Regions from separate parts of the Actinoallomurus rhizosphaericola genome, predicted to be linked through region 2. Evidence: riboswitches for the same ligand, from Rfam matches in the RefSeq annotation. Region 2 holds a riboswitch; the other holds the start of a gene.

Region 1 (7,087 bases), on a different contig from region 2:
CCGGGATAGGTGTTGGGCAGGATGGTGGACGGCTGCGCGAGAGTCTGATCGGTGCCGTCCACCGACAGCGTCGCGGTGCCGGTCGCCCCGGTGCCGGGCCCCTGAGCGAGGCCGGGGTTGATCCCGCCGTTGTACGCGGAGGAGTTCCCCGAGGACGTGCCGATCGGCCGCTGCAGCCACAGCCAGTAGTCGTCCTCGGTGGTGACGTTGAGATCGCCGTCCCAGGTATAGCTGTCGCCGCGGACCAGGTCGGTCTGCCGGCCGTCCAGGGCGGAGTCGACCTTGGTGCCGATGACCTTGCCGCTAGCGTCCTTGGCCGTACGGGTCAGGCCGGGTGCGCCACCGGCCGTGGTCAGAGCGGTGACGGTGGTCCCGACCCGGTCGATGCCGGGCGTGAGGGTGGCGCGGTCTCCGGCGATGGAGCGGGCCGCGTCGTACGGGCTGATCCTGTTGCGGTCGCCGAAGCCGCGAGACCGCTCACCGCCGGGGCTGGAGGGCAGCAGGTCGGCGGTCGGGCCGATCAGCGCGACGCTCTGATCACTGCGCAACGGCAGGGCACCGTCGTTCTTCAGCAGTACTCCGGCCTCGTCGGCCAGCTCACGGCTGGTCGCGATGCCCGCCTGCTTGTTCACCGCGGCCGGCGCGGATGAGATGCGGCGCACGCCGCTCTTGGCACTGCGCGGATAGGTGGAGTCGTCGAGCAGTCCGAACCGCTGGTACTGGTACAGGATGCGGGCCACGGACTGGTCGAGTGCGCCGGCGTAGGTCTTGTCGTACGTCGCGGAGGCCGGGTCCACGAGCGGCTTCAGCGCCGCGGGGGCCAGATAGGAGGTGACGAACTCCTGGTCCATGCCGGCGAGCAGGTCGCTGGTCGACTTCGCGGCGAAGTAGTCGGAGGTGACCCAGCCCTTGAAGTTCCACTGGTCCTTGAGGATGCCGTTGAGCGCGCCGCTGTTGGAACAGGCGTAGTCGGGCCGTGCCTCCGCACCGCTGATCTGGAACTTGGCGTACGAGCACATCACCGAGGTGACCTTGCCGTCCTTGACGGCCGCCTCACTGGGCTGCAGGTACAGCTCGTGCGCGGTCTGGTCGGTCACGACCGACGGTGTGTTCTGGTCCTGCCCGTTGTAGATGGTGAAGTGTTTGACCTGCGACATCAGGCCGGTGCTCTGCAGTGCGTTGATCTCCCGGCCGGTGAGCTGCGCGGCCAGGTAGGGGTCCTCGCCGTAGGTCGTCATGTTCCGCGCCCAGGTGGGCATCCGGGCCAGGTCCACCTGCGGCCCGTAGATCAGGTCGACGTCCAGCGCCCGTCCCTCGGTGCCGACGCTGCGGCCGAACCGCGTGATGGCGTCGCGGTCGAACGAGGCGGCCAGCCCGAGCCGGGTCGGATAGGCGGTGGCGTCCTTGTAGACGTTGACACCGTGTGCGTCGGCCTGCCGTATGTCGGGAATCCCGAGCCGGGGCACGCCCAGGATGATGCCGGCCTCGCCGTGCGGATCGGGGTCCGTGCCGCCGTGGACGAGTCGGAGTTTCTCATCGACGGACAACCGGCCGACCAGCCAGGTGACCGTCGAGGTCCACGGCGCGTTCGCGGCGATCGAAGGAGACCCGTTCGCCTGGTTCGACGGTGGGGAGGCGGCGGCGGGGGAGGAGAGGGACAACAGGAGGGCGGCCGCACACGCGGCGGCCGCCGCTGTTCTCTTGCCGAGCATCGTGCTCCATTCGTGAGCCCCGGATCGGGGCGGGGTGAAACCACGGCGATCGCCTGGCCAGGCCGTTTCCGCTGCTCGGAGTAAGCCAGACCGGGATCTTCCGAAACAAGACTTCCCGGCGATTCCGGTCCCGGCGGGAACGAAACCGCTGGTCCAGCCGCTATTCGAATGGCGTATACGGACTATCCACAAGACAGATGGTCCACTGACCGAAACCCGAGGTCGGAGTGCGGAGGGTCTCTCGGAAGCGCCAGAATGGAAGGAGGTGCGCGCTCTTGGGTCTAGGGCGCTGTCCGGTTTCGGAGGCGTCGAGGTATGCGGCGACTGTTAGTGATCATGACGCTGGTTCTCGCGTCGGCTGGGGCGGGGTGCTCGCTCGTCGGTGCGCGTGAGGGGGATCCGGTCGTGGCCGTGCCGCCGGCTTCGGCGCCGTCAGCGATGGTGCGGGCGGTGGGCGACGCTAAGCCGTGCATCGTGCGTCGTGCTTCAGACAGTGCCCGCCCGAGGGGTCTGGTCGCGGTCCACCCGAACCCCGCCGGCGTTGTCGTCGTGTGGCTGCCTGGTATGAATCAGCACCCCTGCCGTGCCGAGTTGACGCGGGGGGATGCCGATTCGGCGCGACGCCTTGCCAAGGACGTCGAAGCGGCGCCGAAATGGCCGTCCGGAAATTTCAACTGCCCAATGGACGATGCCTTGGGCGCCGAACTGTACTTCGAACAGTCCAAGCATGCGAAGGCGGAACTGGTCGATGCCCAGCTTTCCGGATGCAGAGGAATCACCGCTCCGGGTAGGTCGTCTCGCTGGCTCACCACCCGATTCGCCCGCGACCTCGCGTCGATCGCACCCGCCCCTTGGCGCGTCCGCCTGACGGGCTGACCGATCGATCTGGAGCGGATACGATGATCAGCCTGCTCTGCCAACCGCGGCCTGACCACGAGAACCTGCGGCGCAGGCCACTTAGCTCTCGTTTTCGGCGAGCCTGATCATCAGATCCTTGCTCGCGTGGAACAGTTCGGCGAAGCTCGGGTACTCCTCGGCCTCCCCGTATTTGGGCGCGAACTCGTAGGCGGTCCAGCGGCCTCTTCGAGTTGCTGCTCTGGTACGCCCAGAACGGCCACAACCCCGACTGGGCCCAGTCGATCACCGCGTACGAGGCCGTCGCCCAACTGATCAGGATCTACCAAGGGCAGTACATTCCACCTCCCTTCCAGACCGAGGACTACGCGCGAGCCCTGCTGCAAACCAGCAGCGACGGCAAGGACCTCGACGAGACACTCAAGGCCAGGATGGAACGACAGGCCACTATCTTGGGCAGGCCGGATCCGCCCTACGTCTGGGTCCTCCTGGACGAGGACGTCCTGGACGACTGCATCGGCGGACCCGAGGTCATGCAGGCGCAACTCCGGCACCTGCTCGAACTGATGCAGCGGCCTAACGTCTCCATTCGCATCATCCCGCGCTCGGCAGGAGCGCATATCGGGAAGGACGGCCCCTTCCGCATCATCACTGTCGATTCCCGCGATATTGCCTACGCTGGAGCAGCGAGAGGTGGTCGGCTGATCGAGATGTGCGGCGAGGTCGACCAGTTCAAACTGGACCTCGACCGGATCGGACAGAAGGCAGCGTCCGAAGACGCCTCGCGCATCCTGATCGAACGGCGATTGGAGACCACCGAATGGCGATGCAGTGGCGCAAAAGCTCAATTAGCACCGCGGTCAACGACGAGGCGTGCGTCGAGGTGGCGTCGCTGACCTCGCAGGAGATCGACCTCGATCACTGAGCGACACGGCGCGGCTCGTACGGTCCCTGCGATCACCGGGACCGTACGGCCGCGCCTCGGCTCATGACGCCTACCTGAGCCACTCGGCGGTGGGCCAGGTCTCGCGGCGCCAGGCGCTGTCCCAGAACATCCACTCGTACTCGGTGGCGCGGAAGAAGGCGCTGGTCATCGCCTCGCGGGTGGCCGGATCGGTCGTCGCGGCCAGGCGGTCGGTGATGCTCTTGGCACGTTCGGTGGACTCGGCGAAGGCCGGGTCGGAGTAGGTCGCGATCCAAGCGCGGTACGGGTGTTCCTCAACGTCCGCGGTGTTCTCGAGCAGGGCCGTGCCGACGTCCTGGTACACCCAGAAGCACGGCAGTACCGCCGCCGCCAGCACCGGATACGGATCGGCGAGGGCCGTCGCCTGGAGGAACGACGCGTAGCCGAGACAGGTCGGGGACGTCTCGATGCCCGCCAGGTCCTCGGCGGTCAGCCCGAACTCCTCGATGTAGCCGGCGTGCAGCGTGCGCTCCGCCGCCAGCGCGGCGTGCGCGCTCTCGGCGAAGAAGACGGCGTCGTCGGTGTCGGTGGCCCGCGTCGAGGCGACCGCGAGCGCCCGGGAGAACGCCTCCAGGTAGCGGGCGTCCTGCACGATGTAGAACGCGAACCGCTCACGGTCCAGCGTGCCCGCGCTCAGTGCGGTGTTGAACGGGTGCTCGTGGATCGCGCCGAGCAGCCGGGCCGAGCGCTTCCACACCTCGTCACAGAACATCGGGATCTCCTTCAGCGGTCGGCGGACGGCACGGTACGGACGCGCGACAGCACCAGGAGAGAACCGGTCACGGCGACGTCCCTTCGCTAGCCCTAACTAGATCAGGTTCAACGGGTCTGCTCTCAGCCCGGGAGATACCGGGCACCCCGCGTCACCGCCGACCGTAACAAGGACCGGCCGGGACTTACCACTCACGGGGGCATGGGAGTGGATCACGCCGCCGCAAGCATCGTGATCGTCACGAGGACGAGCAGGCCGAGGTAGGACCGGGCGTACAGGTGGTCGGGGATACGCGGGGGGCGGCGGCGAAACGCGATGATGACCGGGATCGCGCCGGTGAGCAGGCAGGCGGCGGCCGTCGGGTCGATGAGGCCGATGAGATGAGCGCCGGCGGCCGGGCCGGCGGGCAGGGAGACGAGGGCGGCCGGTACCGCGATGACGAGGGTGAGCGGGTTGGCCAGCGCGGTCGCTGCGTGCATGGAGTGCCCGGCGCGGCGGAGCATCGGGACGGTCATGACGCTGCCGCCCACCCCGAGGAACGCCGCGACCGCGCCGATCGGTGCGCCCAGGGCGGCGGGGATCGGCCGCGGGCCGCGCGGTGCGGCCTCGCCCGGTGCGTGCGGGCGGATGAAGCCGGGGCGTACCAGTAGGTCCACGATCGCCGCAACGAGATACCCGACGAAGGCCCACCGGGTCAGGCCGGGTGGGACGAATCGCGTCAGGAGCGCGCCGGCCGCGCCGCCGGCCGCGAGCAGCGTGAGCAGGACGGCGCGGCCGCGCAGCGCCGCCAGGAGGTTCCGGCGGGTGGCGGCCGTGGCCAATCCCGCGTTCACCACCATCACGAGGGCGGACGTCGCCGTGGCGACCCGCATCGCGCCGGATCCCAGGGCGGCGTCCGACCACACCACCACCGGCACCGTGACGAATCCACCCCCGAAGCCGAACAGCACGGTCGTCACCCCGGTCATCAGCCCGATCCCGAGCAGTACGACGAGTTCCACGGACTCAAGACCATCAGGCCGGGTCGAGCGCGCGCATTCGAAGATCGGCATCATTCCTTCGTGTCTCGGCCACTAGCCTGGTCGGGTGAAGAACGTGTCGCTGGCCGAGGTCGACCACCTCTCCCGCGCCGTCCTCCCGATCGGCACCGACTACCCGCCCGGGCACCTGCTCGACTGGCACGAGCACCGCCGCGCGCAGTTCCTGTACGGCGCCACCGGCGTCATGATCGTCGAGACTCGCGACGGCACCTGGACCGTCCCCACCGACCGCGCCGTCCTCATCCCGCCCGCCATCCGTCATCGCGTCCGGATGCTCGACGTCAGCACCCGGAGCCTCTATATCGAGCCCGACGCCGTCCCGTGGTGGCCTGCGGCCTGTACGGTCGCGGACGTCACTCCGCTGCTCCGGGAACTCCTCCTCGCCGCTGTCGCGTTCCCCGCCGAGTACGACCTGGCCGGCCGGGAGGGCGGCATCGCCACCCTGCTCCTCCACGAGATCGCCGCGCTCACGCCTCTTCCACTGCACGTCGCCCTTCCGGCATCCGCCGACCTCGCCGCCCTCTGCCGGGCCTACCTCGCCGCCCCCGACGCCGGGGTGACCAACACCGAATGGGCCGCCCACCTGTCCACCAGCGAACGCGCCTTCACCCGCCGTTTCCGCCGCGAGACCGGCCTCAGCCCCGCCGTCTGGCGCACCCGCGCCCGTCTCCTCGCTGCGGTTCCTCTCCTGCGTGCCGCCACCGTCACCGAGGTCGCCGCCCGCCTCGGCTACGCCTCACCCGCCGCATTCACCACCGCCTTCACTCGCGCCTTCGGCCGGCCACCGTCCCGCTTCTCCCGGCCGTAGCGGCATTGACCTATCGCGCCAGGTCGATCTGGTAGCGGATGAAGCCGTTGTTCTCGGCCATCGCGTCGTACAGCCGCCGGGCCGTGGCGTTCGACTCCTGGGTGTGCCAGTAGACCCGGGAGCAGCCGTGGGCCCGCGCCCAGTCGGTGACCGCCGTGATCAGCGCGCGGCCCACGCCCCTGCCTCGTGCGTCGGGTTCGGTGAAGAGGTCCTGGAGGTAGCAGACGTCGGCGTCCGGCATCGAGGTGCTGGGATGAGTGAGGAAGTGCACGATGCCGACGAGCCGTCCGTCGAGTTCCGCGCCGAGCGCGTGGATGCGGGTGTCCGCCTCGAACTCCCGCCAGGCGCCCTCGTACATCTCGTCGGGTTCGACCCGCCCATAGAAGGCGATGTAGCCGCGGAACAGTTCCTCCCAGGCGGCTCGGTCGGACGGAACGAGCCTGCGAACGCTGATCATCGGTCTCCTGCACGATCGGATGGGGCCTGGCCGTCGACGGCCCGCCTTCGGCTCCCGAGCGTACGGACGAGCGATCGGCGCGAACACGGCCACTCGCCCCCGAAAGGGCGAGACCAGTCCAGGCTTCCGGTAGGGCTGGCCGTACCCGCGAAGCGGGGGATGGCGGCAATGCGCGGCCGACCGGTGCGTCCGTAGGTTGAGCGTCCGATGCGACCTTCGATGCACCGACTCGGGCTCATCCGCGCGGCCGACGCGGCGCCGTACCTTCGCGGGTTCGTCTTGTCCGGAATCGCCACTGTCCTGGTCACGCGGGCCCTGTTGGCGCAGACCGGCTATCCCAAAGTGGGCGGCGGGAACCTGCACATCGCGCACGCCCTGTGGGGCGGCCTGCTCATGGCCGTGGGCCTGGGCATCGCCGTCGCCTTCCTCGGCAGAGCGGCGCGGCTGTGGGCCGCGATCGTGGGCGGGGTCGGCTTCGGCCTGTTCATCGACGAGATCGGCAAGCTGGTGAACAAGACCGGATACTTCTACCGGCCGGC
Region 2 (7,087 bases):
CCGGGATACCGCAGCGACAACTACACCGACCAGTCGGGACGGCGCACCGTCTCGGTGCTGAGCACGACCCACTTCGGTCTGAAGACCGACGCCGCGGCAGGTACGGCCGAGGACGAGCTGGTCACCGCGGCCATCTGCACGATGCTCGACAAGCCCGTCCCCGCCACCGGCTGATCCCGCGCGGGCGCCCGGCTCCGGAAAGAGCGCGGGCGCCCGCGCGGGCACTCAGGCGCGCGCGGTGTCGGGATCGGCGGCCGGCCGACCGCGGTGGAGGGCGCCGATCAGGGCGGTGACGGCCGCGGCGACGGCGAAGGACAGGAGCGAGGCGCTCATCCAGTCCGCCGGGGTGAAGTGCAGGGCGCTCTGGGCGTGCGTCCACAGCCGGGACCACCAGCCGACCTGGCCGGGGTTGATGAGCTGGTACGCCGCGATCCCCGCCGCCCAGGCGACGATCATCCCCCAGCGGGCGGGGGCGCGGTCGGAGACGTCCCAGCCGCGCCGTCCGGTGAAGCAGAAGAAGTCGACGGCGAGCACGCCGAGCATGGGCACGAACACCGACCCGATCAGCGTCAGGAAGCCCGCGTAGTTGTCCATGTTCAGCGCGAGGGCCAGCACCGTCGTCAGGACCCCCAGCACCACGGTGAGCACCCGCCGGTCCGCGCGGGTCACGAGGTTCTGGATGGAGACCGCGGTCGAGTAGACGTTCGCGAAGGACTGGTCGACCTCGCGCAGGACGAAGACGGCGAAGAAGAGCGTGCCGAGCGCCACGTGCTGGAACGGGCCGAACACCTTGGAGGAGTCGCCGGCGACGAGCGCGAGCGCCAGCAGCCCGAGGACGTACGCGACGACCTGCGTCAGGCCGTACGCCACGCTCGCGGCGCCGAACGCCGCCCGCTCCGAGCGGGAGTGCCGCGTGTAGTCGGCCGCCATCGGCACCCAGGAGATGGAGACGGCCAGCGCGGCGTCCGCGCCGATCCAGAAGTGGCTCCACGAGCCGTGGGTGAGGTTCGGCAGCGGCTGCCGGGCCAGCTGGACGTAGAAGTAGCCGAGGGCGAGGACGACCGCGACGGTGACGTACCGGCGCAGCACCCGGACCGAGCCGAGCGGCCAGAGCGTCAGCACGGTCGTGATCACGCCCGCCACGACCACGTACACCCAGCGCGGGCCGCCGCCGACGAGCTCCTTCGCCGCGCCCGCGATCGTGACCAGCTCGAACGTCCCCCAGCCGACCATCTGCAGGATGTTCATGACGGTGGGGATGTAGGACAGGCGCGTGCCGAACAGGCCGCGCAGCAGCATCATCGCCGGGACGCCGGCGCGGGTGCCGGGCACGGCGGCCAGCCCGAGCATGATCCCGCCGATCGCGGTGCCGACGACCATGGCGAGGATCCCGGCGACGATGGGCAGCCGGGGCGTGCCCTGGGCGTCCGGGGCGAGCACGGTGTACGCGCCCGAGAAGGCGAGGAGGCTCACGCCGAGGTTCGCCCAGAAGGCGCTCTGGTCCCAGAAGCTGAGGACCTTCGGTGCGGGCTGGTCGAGGGTGTACGGGGCCTCGTTGGACGAACGCTCTTCGACGGCAGCGCTCAAGGCACACTCCCTACGCCGGCATTATCCGGTCAGGTTCGAGCGGTCGGCGGCACGTTCGAAGCCGCCCTCTCAGCCCGGTCGTCGTCCGAGCTCCCGCGGGTCTTTACTTTTCCGCCGTAAATGTACCTCGATCAGGCGACGTATGGCTCCCCGCCCGATTCGCTGACCATCGGACGGCCCGCCGCCGCCCAGGCGTTCATGCCGCCCTGGACGTTCTGGGTCTTCCAGCCCGCGTTGTTGAACGCCGCGACCACCGACGCCGAGCGCGCCCCCGACCGGCAGATGACGAAGATGTCCTCACCGGTCGGCACCTCGGAGGCGCGGGCGCCGAGCTGGCTCAGCGGGATGTGCACGGCCCGGGGCGCGTGACCGGCCTGCCACTCGTCCAGTTCGCGCACGTCCAGCAGGAACGCGTCGTCCGGAACCTTGGCGACCTCCACGGCGGGAATCTGTTCCCTGAAAGAGTTCACCCGTCAAAGGAACCATGAGTCATCGCCCGGAGTCGAATCGTCATGAGGCAATCTCTCTCCAGACTGGGACCCACGGCCCTCGCCATCCCCGGCATCCTGGCCGCCCTTGCGCTGGGCGGTTGCAAGAACGGGGACGGAGGCGCCGCCACGCACGGCAAGGACTCCCCGACCCCGACCTCGTCGGCGGCGCCGGGCACACCGGCGCCGACCACCTCTCCGACCGCGCCCGCCCCGAGCGGGTCGGCGGCCGGGACCCGTCTGACCGTCACCGTACGGGCGTCGCAGACGTCGGCGCCGAAGTCCTGGACGCTCACCTGCGACCCGGTGGGCGGGAGCCTGCCGGCGGCCGAGCAGGCGTGCACGGTGCTGGCCGCGGCGGCCGCGAAGGGGGAGGACCCGTTCGCGCCCACGCCCAAGGACCAGATGTGCACCCAGATCTACGGCGGCCCGCAGACCGCCACGGTCACCGGCACCTGGAACGGCAAGAAGATCGACGCGACGTTCAACCGGAGGAACGGCTGCGAGATCAAGCGGTGGGGCAACCTCGCCTCGCTGTTCGGAGCGACGCCGCCCGAGCGCTGACCCGGCCGCAGGGCCGCCGGGGCCGGCTCACTTGAGCAGGCGGGACATCCGGCGGTCCGCCAGCGGCTTGCCGCCGGTCTGGCACGTGGGGCAGTACTGCAGGGCGGAGTCCGCGAAGGACACCTCCCTGATCGTGTCGCCGCAGACCGGGCACTTCTGCCCCGCCCGGCCGTGGACCCGCAGGCCCTCCTTCTTCTCGCCCTTGAGGTCCTTGGCCGCGACGCCACGGGAGCGTTCGACGGCGTCGCCGAGCGTGCGGACGATCGCGTCGTACAGCGTCGTGACGTCCTCGTCGGTGAAGCTCGCGGCCAGCTTGAACGGCGACATCCGCGCCACGTGCAGCACCTCGTCGGAGTAGGCGTTGCCGATCCCGGCGATCACGCTCTGGTCGCGCAGCAGCCCCTTGATCTGGGTGCGCCGCCCGTCGAGGATGCCCTTCAGCGTCTCGACGGTGAAGCCCTCGCCGAGCGGGTCGGGCCCGAGCGACCGGACGCCCGGCACGTCCGCCGGGTCTCGTACGACGTAGACCGCGAGCCGCTTCTGGGTGCCCGCCTCGGTGAGATCGAACCCGGAGCCGTCGTCGAGATGGACGCGCATGGCCAGCGGGCCCTTGCCCGGCCGGGGCGGCGCGGGCGGCAACGCGTCCTTCCACCGCAGCCAGCCGGCCCGGGACAGGTGCATGACGAGGTGGATCCCGTCGACGTCGAGGTCGAGGAACTTGCCGTGGCGGGCGACCTCGGTGATCGTGAGACCGTTCAGCGCGGTGATCGGCGGGTCGTACGTCTTCAGCGACGAGATGGCGGCCACGTCGATCCGCGCGATCACCCGCCCGACGGCGTGCTCGCGCAGGAAGGCGGCGAGGGACTCGACCTCGGGCAGCTCCGGCATGGTCCCAGAGTACGGCTCCGTCCACAGGCTGTGGATGAACACGGCTGATCGCCGCCGGGGGACCTTGGTCCCTTGGCCGCGCGCGCTCGGCGCGACCATCCTGGAGGCGGGAGCTCGATGTGACCATGACGGTCGCCCTGGGCGGCGACACGATGCTGGGCCGAGGGGTCGCGGAGCGGATCGCGGCATGCGGCCCGTACGGCATGTTCGCCGACGAGGTGCGGGAGATCTTCCGATCCGCCGATCTGGCCCTGGTCAACCTGGAGTGCTGCGTCTCCGCACGCGGCGAGCCGTGGCCGGCCCCCGGCAGGCCGTTCCACTTCCGCGCGCCGCCCCCGGCCGCGGAGACCCTCGCCGACCTGGGGATCGACTGCGTCACGCTCGCCAACAACCACGCCCTGGACTACGGTCCCGAGGCGCTGACGGACACGCTCGGCCACCTGGCACGGGTCGGGATCCGGGTCGTCGGGGCGGGACTCGACGTACGCCGGGCGCGCGAACCGGCCCTGTTCGACACCGCGGACGGGGCCGTGGCCGTCCTCGGGATCACCGACCATCCCGCCGACTACGCCGCCCTGGAGGAGAGGCCCGGAGTGGCGTACGCGGACCTGCGCCGCGAGATCCCGTCCTGGCTCACCGACCGGATCCGCCGGCTGTCCGCCGACGGGTTCCGCGTGCTCGTGCTGGCGCACTGGGGCCCGAACATGACCACGGAGCCCCCGCGATACGTCCAGGTGGCCGCCCGTGCGCTGGTCGACGCCGGGGCGACCCTGATCGCCGGGCACTCGGCGCACGTCTTCCACGGCATGTCCGGCCGCGTGCTGTACGACCTGGGTGACCTCGTCGACGACTACGCCGTGGATCCGGCCCTGCGCAACGACCTCGGCCTGGTCTTCCACGTCGCTCTCGACGGTTCGCGGATCACCCGGCTGACGGCGTTCCCCCTCACGCTGGAGTACGCCCGTACGCGCCTGGCGACGGGCACCGACCACGCCTGGATCCGGGACCGGTTCATCAGCGCCTGCGCGGCGTTCGGGACGGAGGTCGTCGAGGAGGACGGCCGGCTCGCGGTGGCCTGTCCCGGACCGCCGTGAGGTCCTTGAGCAGGGCTCCTGCCTTTGACGATGCCTCCACCATGACCCAAACTGGAGTTAGGGGCCACCGTAAAAGGCTGGGAGCGGCAACGGGCGGAGGTGGCCATGTCCTTGACGGAAATCACCAAAATCCTCGGCCGGCACAGCTGGTGGATGAGCGGATCACCCGGGGAGACGCGGGATGCCGTCGCCGGCGATCTCCGCACGCCGACCGTGACGGCCGACGACGGAATCCGGCTCCACGTCGAGGTGACCGAGGCCCCCGATGCGGACGCGACCGTCGTCTTCTGCCACGGGTTCCTGCTGAACTCCACGAGCTGGCGCGTCGAGCGCGACGCGCTGGCCGGCCGGGTCCGCGTCGTGCTCTGGGACCTGCGCGGCCACGGCCGGTCGGGGTGGGGCTCCCCACCGAACGCCACGATCGACCAGCTCGGCCGCGACCTGTTCGCGGTGCTGAGGGAGGCCGCCCCGGAGGGGCCCGTCGTCCTGGTCGGCCACTCGATGGGCGGCATGGCGATCCTCGGGCTCGCCGACGCGCACCCGGAGCTGTTCGGCGACCGGATCGTCGGGGTGCTGCTCGCCTCCACCTCCTCGGGCGACCTGTCCTCCGTCACGATCGGGCTCCCCGAACGGACCGCGCGGGTCCTGCACCGGATGGTCCCCGTCACGCTGAGCACGCTCCGCCACCAGGCCAGGCTGGTGGACGCCGCGCGTCGGCCGCTCGGCGGGATGTCCTTCCTGCTCACCCGCTCGTACCTCTTCGGCGCCCACGTGTCGCGGCAGGTCGCCGAGGTGACCACCCGGCTGATGGCGTCCGTGCCGATCGAGGTGATCGCGACCTTCTACACCGAGCTGATCGCGTACGACAAGCGGGCCGCGCTGCCCGGCCTCGGCCGCGTGCCCGTGCTGGTCATGGTCGGCGACCGTGACCTCATCACGCCGATGCGGCACGCGGAGGCCCTCGCCGCGCAGATCCCCGGCGCCGATCTCGTCGTGATCCCCGGCGCCGGCCACCTGCTGCCCCTGGAGCGTGCCGCCGAGGTCAACCACCACCTGTGGAACCTGCTCCGGCGTACGACCGGCATCGAACCGGCGGCCGAGCCCGCCCTCGTCGACGGCCACGAGCAGGCCCGCCGCCACCGCCGGCCGCACCTGCACCTGAACCGGCGCGGTCAGCCTGGCGGCTGAGCGGTCCTCAGCCGCCGACGAGCTTGATCACCGCGGCGACGCCCACGCAGACGATCACTGCGCGCAGGATCACGGGCGGCAGCCGGCGCCCGACCCTGGCGCCGAGGAGACCGCCCACCATGGAGCCCAGGGCCACCAGCAGCACGGCCCACCAGTCGACCTTCGCGACGCAGATGTACAGGACCGCCGCCGTGGCGTTGACCAGCATCGTCAGCAGGTTCTTCGCGGCGTTGACGCGCTGCAGGTCCTCGTCGAGGAAGATCCCCAGCAGGCCGACGAGAAGGACGCCCTGCGCCGCGCCGAAGTAGCCGCCGTAGACGCCCCCCGCGAACACCCCCAGCCAGAGCCAGGGCCCGCCGTGCGCCCGCCGGGGCCGGGAGGCGAGCCGGCGACTGATCAGGGGCTGGGTCAGGACCAGCACACAGGACACCCCGATCAGGACGGCCACCACCACCGTGAAGGCCTGCTCGGGCAGGGTGAGCAGGAGCAGACCTCCGACCAGCGCGCCCAGCACCGAGGCCGGGGCCAGCCGGGCGAGCCGGCCGCGCTGGCCCTTCAGCTCGGCCCGGTACCCCAGCACGCCGGTGACGCCGCCGGGCACCAGGCCGATGTTGTTCGAGACGTTCGCGGTGATCGGCGGCAGCCCCACGGCGAGCAGCGTCGGGAAGGTGATCAGAGATCCCGACCCGACGATCGCGTTGATGGCCCCCGCCGCGGTCCCTGCCGCGAGGACCGCCAGCACCGACCACGGCCGCGCGGAGAGTCCGAAGACCGCGGCGCATCCCACGATCGCGACGACGAGGAGCAGGCCGATGACGACCCGGGGGGCGGGGGACCTCATGGTCGGCGACTCTATGCGAGGGCGCACTGACCACGACAACCAGCGTCAAACTGGCTGTTCGCGTGTCAAACTGGGTGTTAACCCCCTGACCTGAATAAGGACTGCGGACGGAGCCGGACATGTAGTCGACCCGCACCGGGGGGAGCACATGCTGGAAGTCATCGGAGCCGGCATGGGACGGACCGGCACTTACTCGCTGAAAGCAGCACTCGAGCGCCTGGGGCACGGGCCCTGTCACCACATGTCCTCGCTCGGCGGGGACCTCGGCCGGATCAACGGCTGGGAGGCGGCCGCCCGCGGCGAACCGGTGGCCTGGGGAGACCTCCTGGCGGGCTACCGCGCGACCGTCGACTGGCCCTCGTGCTTCTTCTGGAAGGAGCTCGCGGACGCCTACCGCCACGCCCCCGTCATCCTCACCGTGCGCGATCCCGTCCGGT

Evidence for each region. Region 2 has a riboswitch for thiamine pyrophosphate ahead of NE234_RS34855 (purine-cytosine permease family protein). Riboswitches for the same ligand answer to the same signal wherever they lie in the genome.
Region 1: another riboswitch for thiamine pyrophosphate. It lies ahead of tenA (thiaminase II); the one in region 2 lies ahead of NE234_RS34855 (purine-cytosine permease family protein).

Annotation. Positions count from the first base shown of each region.
Region 1 covers NZ_JAMXMW010000012.1:154,909-161,995, forward strand. The annotation lists gene NE234_RS25800 (beta-glucosidase family protein) at 1-1,712, opposite strand, end outside; gene NE234_RS25805 (hypothetical protein) at 2,049-2,588, shown strand; gene NE234_RS25810 (DUF5753 domain-containing protein) at 2,801-3,463, shown strand; gene tenA (thiaminase II) at 3,563-4,243, opposite strand; TPP riboswitch at 4,305-4,402, opposite strand; gene NE234_RS25820 (sulfite exporter TauE/SafE family protein) at 4,456-5,244, opposite strand; gene NE234_RS25825 (AraC family transcriptional regulator) at 5,330-6,091, shown strand; gene NE234_RS25830 (GNAT family N-acetyltransferase) at 6,102-6,548, opposite strand; gene NE234_RS25835 (hypothetical protein) at 6,756-7,087, shown strand, end outside.
Region 2 covers NZ_JAMXMW010000020.1:118,420-125,506, forward strand. The annotation lists gene NE234_RS34850 (serine hydrolase domain-containing protein) at 1-174, shown strand, start outside; gene NE234_RS34855 (purine-cytosine permease family protein) at 226-1,587, opposite strand; TPP riboswitch at 1,578-1,694, opposite strand; gene NE234_RS34860 (rhodanese-like domain-containing protein) at 1,719-2,057, opposite strand; gene NE234_RS34865 (SSI family serine proteinase inhibitor) at 2,100-2,639, shown strand; gene NE234_RS34870 (Fpg/Nei family DNA glycosylase) at 2,667-3,527, opposite strand; gene NE234_RS34875 (CapA family protein) at 3,653-4,621, shown strand; gene NE234_RS34880 (alpha/beta fold hydrolase) at 4,727-5,809, shown strand; gene NE234_RS34885 (sulfite exporter TauE/SafE family protein) at 5,817-6,650, opposite strand; gene NE234_RS34890 (sulfotransferase family protein) at 6,799-7,087, shown strand, end outside.